DNA from 3 places in the Streptomyces sp. NBC_00086 genome. Region 1 is predicted to be linked to each of the others. Evidence: riboswitches for the same ligand, from Rfam matches in the RefSeq annotation. Region 1 holds a riboswitch; each other region holds the start of a gene.
The links. Region 1 has a riboswitch for thiamine pyrophosphate ahead of OG276_RS09755 (thiamine ABC transporter substrate binding subunit). Riboswitches for the same ligand answer to the same signal wherever they lie in the genome.
Positions count from the first base shown of each region.

Region 2: another riboswitch for thiamine pyrophosphate. It lies ahead of thiC (phosphomethylpyrimidine synthase ThiC); the one in region 1 lies ahead of OG276_RS09755 (thiamine ABC transporter substrate binding subunit).
Region 3: another riboswitch for thiamine pyrophosphate. It lies ahead of thiO (glycine oxidase ThiO); the one in region 1 lies ahead of OG276_RS09755 (thiamine ABC transporter substrate binding subunit).

Region 1 covers NZ_JAPELZ010000001.1:2,251,995-2,255,261, reverse strand. The annotation lists gene OG276_RS09765 (phosphatidate cytidylyltransferase) at 1-609, shown strand, start outside; gene rlmN (23S rRNA (adenine(2503)-C(2))-methyltransferase RlmN) at 703-1,815, shown strand; TPP riboswitch at 1,875-1,983, shown strand; gene OG276_RS09755 (thiamine ABC transporter substrate binding subunit) at 2,068-3,165, shown strand; gene OG276_RS09750 (iron ABC transporter permease) at 3,225-3,267, shown strand, end outside.
Region 2 covers NZ_JAPELZ010000001.1:4,146,145-4,149,411, forward strand. The annotation lists gene OG276_RS18565 (YibE/F family protein) at 1-1,270, opposite strand, end outside; TPP riboswitch at 1,343-1,487, shown strand; gene thiC (phosphomethylpyrimidine synthase ThiC) at 1,482-3,267, shown strand, end outside.
Region 3 covers NZ_JAPELZ010000001.1:6,119,802-6,123,068, reverse strand. The annotation lists gene OG276_RS27760 (NAD(P)/FAD-dependent oxidoreductase) at 1-1,089, opposite strand, end outside; TPP riboswitch at 1,226-1,338, shown strand; gene thiO (glycine oxidase ThiO) at 1,336-2,559, shown strand; gene thiS (sulfur carrier protein ThiS) at 2,556-2,756, shown strand; gene OG276_RS27745 (thiazole synthase) at 2,762-3,267, shown strand, end outside.

The DNA.
Region 1 (3,267 bases):
GCCATGGTCATCGCCGGATACGTCCGCGGGGCCGAGGGTGCCTGGGTGGCCATGGCGCTGACGGTGCTGGCGGTCCTCGTCTGGCGGATGACCGAGCCGCCCGAGGACTACCTCAAGGACGTCACGGCGGGCGCCTTCGCGGCGTTCTACGTGCCTTTCCTGGCCACCTTCGTCGCGATGCTGCTCACCGCCGACGACGGGCCGCAGCGGGTGATCACCTTCCTGCTCCTGACGGTGGTCAGCGACACCGGGGCCTACGCGGTCGGCTGGCGCTTCGGCAAGACCAAGCTCGCCCCGCGCATCAGCCCAGGAAAGACCCGCGAGGGGCTCTTCGGAGCGGTGGCCTTCGCGATGGGCGCCGGCGCGCTGTGCATGGAGTTCCTGATCGACGGGGGCGTCTGGTGGCAGGGCCTGGTGCTCGGCCTCGCCGTCGCGGTCAGCGCCACGCTCGGCGACCTCGGGGAATCCATGATCAAGCGGGATCTCGGGATCAAGGACATGGGCACGCTGCTGCCGGGTCACGGCGGCATCATGGACCGGCTGGATTCCCTGCTTCCGACGGCCCCGGTGGTCTGGCTGCTGCTGGCGGCGTTCGTGGGCACGGGCTGACCTGCGAAAAGGCGCCCGTGCAGGTAGGGCGGTTACTCTTGGAAGGCGCGCTGCTTCTGCGGCGCGCCTTTCGTCTTACAAGGAGTACCTGCCATGGCCCGCCCAGTCCCGGGAGAGCTCACTTTCGTCGCCCCTCGTGGAGCGAAGAAGCCGCCCCGGCACCTCGCCGACCTCACCCCCGAGGAGCGCCGGGAGGCGGTCGCCGCGATCGGCGAGAAGCCCTTCCGGGCCAAGCAGCTCTCCCAGCACTACTTCGCCCGGTACGCGCACGACCCGGCCGAGTGGACCGACATCCCGGCCGCCTCCCGCGAGAAGCTCCAGCAGGAGCTGCTGCCGGACCTGATGAACGTCCTGCGCCACATCTCGTGCGACGACGACACCACCCGCAAGACCCTGTGGAAGCTGCACGACGGCACGCTCGTCGAGTCGGTGCTGATGCGCTACCCGGACCGGGTCACCATGTGCATCTCCTCGCAGGCCGGCTGCGGAATGAACTGCCCGTTCTGCGCCACCGGCCAGGCGGGCCTCGACCGCAACCTGTCGACCGCCGAGATCGTGCACCAGATCGTCGACGGCATGCGCGCCCTGCGCGACGGCGAGGTCCCCGGCGGGCCCGCCCGGCTGTCGAACATCGTCTTCATGGGCATGGGTGAGCCGCTCGCCAACTACAACCGCGTCGTCGGCGCCATCCGCCGCCTCACCGACCCGGAGCCCGATGGCCTGGGCCTGTCCCAGCGCGGGATCACCGTCTCCACCGTGGGTCTGGTCCCGGCGATGCTGCGCTTCGCCGACGAGGGCTTCAAGTGCCGCCTCGCCGTCTCCCTGCACGCCCCGGACGACGAGCTGCGCGACACCCTGGTCCCCGTGAACACCCGCTGGAACGTCCGCGAGGTGCTCGGCGCGGCCTGGGAGTACGCGGAGAAGTCCGGCCGCCGGATCTCCATCGAGTACGCCCTGATCCGCGACATCAACGACCAGGCCTGGCGCGGCGACCTGCTCGGCAAGCTGCTCAAGGGCAAGCGCGTGCACGTCAACCTGATCCCGCTGAACCCGACGCCGGGCTCGAAGTGGACCGCTTCGCGGCCCGAGGACGAGAAGGCCTTCGTTGACGCCATCGCCCGCCACGGCGTGCCGGTGACCGTCCGCGACACCCGTGGCCAGGAGATCGACGGCGCGTGCGGCCAGCTCGCCGCCTCGGAGCGCTGATTTCCGCCAGTTGAGGTTCGCATTCGGCCACGGGGTACCCTGTGGCCGAAACCAATTTCATATTCCGACAGGGGAGCGCCACAGCGCTGAGAGTGCGGTAACCGTCACCGCAGACCCTCTGAACCTCGCCCCGGTCATTCGGGGTAGGAAGTTCGGTCACCACTCAAGCTGTTGCGCCCTGCCCGGCGTCCGCTCCACAGAGCGCCGGGCAGGGCCGCGTCTTCTCCTGGACATCCCAGGAGGAATGCACCAATGAGCACCACCAAGAAGATGGCGGGCATCGCGCTCGTGGCCGCGCTCGGCGTCACCACGCTCAGCGCCTGCGGCAGCGATGCCAAGGACAAGTCCGCCGGGGCGAGCGCCGCTCCGAAGTCCAAGACGATCACCCTCGTCTCGCACGACTCCTTCAACGTGACCGACACGGTCCTCAAGGAGTTCGAGCAGCAGAGCGGCTACACCGTCAAGGTCCTGAAGTCGGGCGACGCGGGCGCCGCCCTGAACCAGGAGATCCTCACCAAGGGCTCCCCGCGCGGCGACGTCTTCTTCGGCGTGGACAACACGCTCCTCTCCCGTGCCCTCGACAACGGCATCTTCACGCCGTACGAGGCCAAGGGGCTGGCCGAGGTGAAGCCCGAGTTCGTGGCCGACAAGGAGCACCGGGTCACCCCCGTCGACTCCGGCGACATCTGCGTGAACTACGACAAGGCCTACTTCGCCGACAAGAAGATCGCCCCGCCGCAGACGCTGGACGACCTGATCAAGCCGGAGTACAAGAACCTGCTGGTCACCGAGAACGCCGCGACCTCCTCGCCCGGCCTCGGCTTCCTCCTCGCCTCCGTCGGCAAGTACGGCGACGAGGGCTGGAAGGACTACTGGAGCAAGCTCAAGGCCAACGGCGTCGAGGTCGTCGACGGCTGGGAGCAGGCCTACAACGAGCGCTTCTCCGGCTCGGCGGGCGGAAAGAAGGCCAAGGGCGACCGGCCGCTGGTCGTCTCCTACGCCTCCAGCCCGCCGGTCGAGGTGCTCTTCGGCGAGCCGCAGCCGGCCGAGGCCCCCACGGGCGTCGCGACGGGCACGTGCTTCCGCCAGACCGAGTTCGCGGGTCTGCTCAAGGGCGCGAAGAACGAGGAGGGCGGCAAGGCGCTCCTGGACTTCCTGATCTCCAAGAAGTTCCAGGAGGACATGCCGCTCCAGATGTTCGTGAACCCGGTGACCAAGGACGCGGCGGTGCCGGAGCTGTTCACCAAGCACGGCGTCGTCATCGAGAAGCCCGAGACGGTCGCCCCGGAGGCCATCGCCAAGAACCGCGACCAGTGGGTCAAGGCGTGGACCGCGCTCGTCGTGAAGTAGGACGGTTGAGTTCCGTACCGAAGGAGAGCGGGCGGGCCACGGCCGTCAGGCTCGGTCTGATGGCCGTGCCGCTCGTCTTCTTCGGGCTGTTCTTCGCGTACC
Region 2 (3,267 bases), 1.9 Mb from region 1:
TCGAGCCCACGAGGGTCCGTACGATCTCTTCCGCGACCAGCTCGCTGTTGGCCACCGAACCCATGCTGCTGTTCGCGATCGAGAACAAGAGGAGCAGGGGCAACGCCGCGCCCGCGTACGCCAGTACCAGGGTGTTCACCACCGACGCGATGTGGTCGCGCCCGATGCGGATGCCCGCACGATAGAGCCCGCGGGGGCCCATCGACGGGTCTGCCTGGTGGAGTTCCCAGACCGCCGAGGTCTGAGTGACGGTCACGTCGTCGAGTACGCCGAGCGATCCGATGATGACACCCGCAAGCAGCAAACCGCTCATGTCGATGTTCGGGTAGAGCCCGTGGATCAGCCCGGTGTTGTCGTCGGTGTTGCCGCTGAGGAATGCCCAGTCGATGAACAGCGAGCCCAGCAGGCCGATCAGCAGCAGCGAGATGATGGTGCCGAGGACCGCGACCGAGGTGCGGGCCGTCAGCCCGTGGCACATGTAGAGCGCGATCAGCATGATCGCGCTGGCTCCGACCACGGCCACGACCAGCGGGTTCGACCCCTGCAGGATCGCCGGGAGGATGAAGAGGGTCAGCACCGCGAAGCTGACGGCGAGGGCGATGAGCGCGAACAGCCCGCGCATCCGCCCGACGAGGACGACCGCGAGGGCGAAGATGCCCGCGAGGAGGGCCATCGGCAGCTTGCGGTTCACGTCGATCACGGAGTACTGGAGGTCCCGGGGCGCGTCCGGAGCGTAGGCGACCACCACGTCCTGGCCGTCCGTCAACTGTCGTGGAGCGCCCGGCTGGACGATCTCGATGAACTCGCGGCCCTTGTCGGGGCCGCTGCCCACCCTGATGGTGGCCTTCTTGCACTCGCCGGTCTGCGAGGCGAGGGCCTCGCGTCCCTCGGGGGTGGAGGTGTCGCCGGTGGCCGGCACCTGCGCGGCGTTCACGGATTTGCAGTCGACGTGTTGGAGCGCGACGACCGTGGCCTCCTGGGTCTGCCGGTCGAAGCCGACCCCGGTGCGTTCGTGGCCCGGCGCGCCACCGGGCCAGAGCACCGCCATGCCGATCACGACGGCGGTGGCGAAGGGGATCAGAACGGCCGCGATCACCTTGCGCAGGTGCTTCGAGACGGGGGCCGCCGGGCCATGGCTGTGCGAATGGCCATGGGAGTGCCCGGCGGAGCGGTCGGGCGAGTCACCGGGGTGCGCATGCGCGTGGCCGGGGTGGTCGGCGTGACCAGCGGGATCCGTGGGCTCGGTGGGGGGCTGCGGCGAGGACGTCACTGACTGATCATCGCAACAGATGAGGGGGCCCACTGTTCAGCACGCCACACATGACGCTAGCGTGGGGGCTACTTTGCACAACGCGGGAGCTCGGAGCACCGGGCTGAGAGGGCGCTGATCACCGTTCGCATTCGAATATGCGTACGGGAGGAGGCTGCGTCGACCGCCGAACCTGTTACCGGGTAATGCCGGCGTAGGGAGATTAGGTCTCATGACCATTCAGGACGCACGCACGCCTGCCGTCAGCCAGGACGCCGACGGCCAGACCGAGCGCCAGCCCGGCTGGCACAAGGGATACGTGGCGGGCTCCCGCCCCGACATCCGGGTGCCGGTTCGCCAGGTCCACCTCACCAACGGCAAGGACGTCACGCTCTACGACACGTCCGGGCCGTACACCGACCCGCAGGTCGAGACCGACGTGCGCCGCGGACTGCCGCCGCTGCGCGAGAACTGGATCATCAGCCGCGGCGACACCGAGGAGTACGCGGGCCGCCCCGTGCGCCCCGAGGACGACGGCATCAAGCACACCTCGCCGCGCGGTGGCCTCAAGAACCTCGACGCGGTCTTCCCGGGCCGTCCGCGCCAGCCCCGCCGTGGTCGCGGCGGCGCCGCGGTCACGCAGCTCGCGTACGCCCGCCGGGGCGAGATCACCCCGGAGATGGAGTACGTCGCGATCCGCGAGAACGTCTCCCCCGAGGTCGTCCGCGAGGAGATCGCCGCAGGTCGCGCGGTCATGCCGGTCAATGTGAACCACCCCGAGATCGAGCCGATGATCATCGGCAAGCGGTTCCTGGTGAAGGTCAACGCCAACATCGGCAACTCCGCCGTCACCTCCTCGATCGAGGAGGAGGTGGACAAGATGACCTGGGCGACCAAGTGGGGCGCCGACACGGTCATGGACCTCTCGACCGGCCGCAACATCCACACCACCCGCGAGTGGGTGCTGCGCAACTCTCCCGTGCCGATCGGCACCGTGCCGCTGTACCAGGCGCTGGAGAAGGTCGACGGCCGCGCCGAGGACCTGACCTGGGAGATCTACAAGGACACGGTCATCGAGCAGGCCGAGCAGGGCGTCGACTACATGACGGTCCACGCCGGCGTGCTGCTGTCGTACGTGCCGCTGACCGCGCGCCGCAAGACCGGCATCGTCTCGCGCGGCGGTTCGATCATGGCCGCCTGGTGCCTGGCGCACCACAAGGAGAACTTCCTCTACACGAACTTCGAGGAGCTCTGCGAGATCCTCGCGGCGTACGACGTCACGTACTCCCTCGGTGACGGTCTGCGCCCCGGTTCCATCGCGGACGCCAACGACGCGGCGCAGTTCGCGGAGCTGAAGACGCTGGGCGAGCTGAACACGATCGCCAAGCGGTACAACGTGCAGACGATGATCGAGGGCCCCGGGCACGTCCCGATGCACAAGATCAAGGAGAACATCGACCTTCAGCAGGAGATCTGCGAGGAGGCGCCGTTCTACACGCTCGGCCCGCTGACCACCGACGTCGCGCCCGCGTACGACCACATCACCTCGGGCATCGGCGCCGCGATGATCGCCTGGTGGGGCACCGCGATGCTCTGCTACGTCACGCCCAAGGAGCACCTGGGCCTGCCGAACCGCGACGACGTGAAGACCGGTGTCATCACGTACAAGATCGCGGCCCACGCGGCGGACCTGGCCAAGGGGCACCCGGGCGCCCAGGAATGGGACGACGCCCTGTCGGACGCGCGGTTCGAGTTCCGCTGGGAGGACCAGTTCAACCTGGCCCTCGACCCGGACACGGCCCGTGAGTTCCACGACGAGACCCTCCCGGCCGAGCCGGCCAAGACCGCGCACTTCTGCTCCATGTGCGGTCCGAAGTTCTGCTCGATGAAGATCTCCCAGGACATCCGCCGCCAGCACGGCGGCGACCTGGGCGCCGAGGAGATCGAGGCGGGCATGGCCGAGAAGTCCGCCGAGTTCGCGGCCGCGGGCAACCGCGTGTACCTGCCGCTGGCCGACT
Region 3 (3,267 bases), 3.9 Mb from region 1:
CGACCAGGTGTCGGCCTCCGGGTCGCCGCGCCACAGCGGTGCGTCCGCGTCGGCGTGGTGGCCGGCGTACTGCACGAAGCGACCGAACTGCTCCGACCAGAAGTACGGGACCGGGTCGTAGACCTGCTCCCCCGAACCTCCGGCCAGGATGTCCGCCGCCACCACCCGCGGGCCCTGGAGGGCGTTGTCCCAGTGGTGCACCAGCAGCCGGGATCCGTAGCGGGCCGACGGGAAGGAGGCGCAGTCCCCCACGGCGTACACCCCGGGCACCGAGGTGCGCAGCCACTCGTCGGCGGTGACCGCTCCGTCCGGGCCGAGCTCCACGCCGGATCCGGCCAGCCATCCGGTGGCCGGCCGGGCGCCGATGCCCACCACCACCGCCTCGGCCGGCAGCTCCCGCCCGTCGGCCAGCAGGACCCGGCCCGGCTCCACGGAAGCCACCCGCGCGTCCGTCAGCAGCTCGGCGCCCGCCCGGGCGTACCAGCGGCCCATCGGCTCGGCGACCTCCGCCGGCAGCGCGCCCGCCAGCACCCGGCCGGCCGCCTCGACCACCGTCACCGCGCAGCCCGCCTCGCGGGCGGCGGTGGCGAACTCCGCGCCGATCCAGCCGGCCCCGACCACCACCACCGCCGAGCCGGCCGCCAGGACGGGCCGCAGCCGGGCCGCGTCGTCCAGGGTGCGCAGCAGGTGCACCCCGGGGACGCCCTCCGCGCCGGGCAGGGTCAGCGGGAGGGCGCCGGTGGCCAGCACGAGGTACTCGTACGGGACCGGTCCCGCCTCGGTGTCCACCTCCCGGTCGGCGGCCCGCAGTCCGGTGACCTCGACCCCCAGCCGGAGTTCGATGCCGAGCTCCTCGAAGTCCACGTCGAAGGCCGAGTCCTCGGCCTTGCCGAGGAGCACCGCCTTGGACAGCGGGGGCCGGTCGTAGGGCTGGTGGGGTTCGGCTCCCAGCAGGGTGACGGGGCCGGTCCAGCCCTGTTCCCGGAGGGCGACCGCGGTCTGGACCCCGGCCATCCCCGCGCCGACGATCACCACGCCGCGCCGAGTGTCTTGCTCCTGCTGCGTCTGCTGTTGCGTCTGCTCGCTCACGCGTCCCAGCCTAATCAACTGACGGTCCGTCAGGAATAGCGGGCGGGAACCTGCTGGGGACCGGGCGGCGGCCGGGCGGCGGCCGGCACCGGGGAGGCAGCCTTACCGGCCGTCGGCCTCGGCGTTACTCTGGCACCGAACCTATCGCGGGAGTCCGGGCGCACCGGGCTGAGAGGGAGGCTGGCCGGCCTCCGACCGTACGAACCTGATCCGGGTCATGCCGGCGAAGGGAGGGGCTGGACGCCCATGCATTCATATCGGAAGGGCCGGAGTCCCGGCCACGACGTCCTCGTCATCGGGGGCGGCATCATCGGCCTGGTCACCGCCTGGCGGGCGGCCCGGCGCGGGCTGCGCACCGCGCTGGCCGATCCGGCCCCCGGCGGCGGGGCCGCCCAGGTCGCGGCCGGCATGCTGGCCGCCGTCACCGAGCTGCACTACGGCGAGGAGACCCTGCTCGGGCTCAACCTCGCCTCCGCCGCCCGCTACCCCGAATTCGCCGCCGAGCTCGCCGAAGCCAGCGGCGGCATGGACATCGGCTACCGCGCCTGCGGCACCCTCGCCGTCGCCCTCGACGCCGACGACCGGCTGCACCTGCGCGAACTGCACGCCCTCCAGCGCCGCTGCGGCCTGGAGTCCGAGTGGCTGACCGGCCGCGAGTGCCGCCGCCTGGAACCGATGCTGGCCCCCGGCGTACGCGGCGGCCTGCGCGTGGACGGCGACCACCAGGTCGATCCCCGCCGCCTCGCCGCCGCCCTGCTGGCCGCCTGCGAACGGGCCGGGGTCGCCCTGCACCGCGCGGGGGCGGCGCGGCTGCTGACCACCGCCGACCGGGCCTGCGGCGCGGTCCTCGACGACGCCGACGGTACGGAGCTGCGCGCCGACCAGGTGGTGCTGGCGGCGGGCTCGCTCAGCGGCCGGCTGGACGGCGTACCGCCCGAGGCCGTGGCCCCCGTACGGCCCGTGAAGGGGCAGGTGCTGCGGCTCGCGGTGCCCCCGTCGTACGCGCCGTTCCTGTCGCGGACCGTACGGGCCGTCGTGCGCGGCAGCCACGTCTACCTGGTGCCGCGCGAGAACGGCGAGCTCGTCCTCGGCGCCACCAGCGAGGAACTCGGCTGGGACACCACCGTCACCGCGGGCGGGGTCTACGAACTCCTGCGCGACGCCCACGAGCTGGTGCCCGGGATCACCGAACTCCCCCTGGTGGAGACCCGGGCCGGGCTGCGGCCCGGATCACCGGACAACGCCCCCCTCCTCGGTCCTACCGAACTCCCGGGGCTGCACCTGGCCACCGGGCACTACCGCAACGGGGTCCTGCTGACCCCGCTGACCGGGGACGTGATGGCGGACCTGCTGACCACCGGCGAACTGCCGGAGATCGCCCGCCCCTTCACCCCGCGCCGCTTCGCCCTCACGTCCACGCCCTTGTCCACGTCCACGCCCACCCTCACGCGACAGGAGTCGTTCGCATGACCATCTCCGTCAACGGCGAGCCGCACGAGATCGCGGACGGGACCATGCTCGCCACGGTGGTCGCCACCCTCACCGAGGCCACCAAGGGGGTCGCGGCCGCCCTCAACGAGACCGTGGTGCCGCGCGGCCAGTGGCCCTACACCTGCGTGAGCGACGGCGACCGCGTCGAGGTCCTCACCGCGGTCCAGGGAGGCTGAGCAGCATGGCGGACGACCTCTTCACCCTGGGCGGCCGGACCTTCTCCTCGCGCCTGATCATGGGCACCGGCGGGGCGCCGAGCCTGGACATCCTGGAACGGGCGCTGGTCGCGTCCGGCACGGAACTCACCACCGTCGCGATGCGGCGCCTCGACCCGACGGTCCAGGGATCGGTCCTCTCCGTCCTGAACCGCCTGGGCATCGCGGTCCTCCCCAACACCGCGGGCTGCTTCACGGCGGGCGAGGCCGTGCTCACGGCCCGGCTGGCCCGGGAGGCCCTCGGCACGGGCTGGATCAAGCTGGAGGTCGTCGCGGACGAGCGGACCCTCCTGCCGGACGGGGTCGAGCTGCTCGACGCGGCGGAGATCCTGGTCGACGAGGGCTTCACGGTCCTCCCCTATACGAACGACGACCCGGTGCTGGCCCGGAAGCTGGAGGACGTGGGCTGCGCGGCGATCATGCCGCTCGGCTCCCCCATCGGCTCCGGCATGGGCATCCGCAACCCGCACAA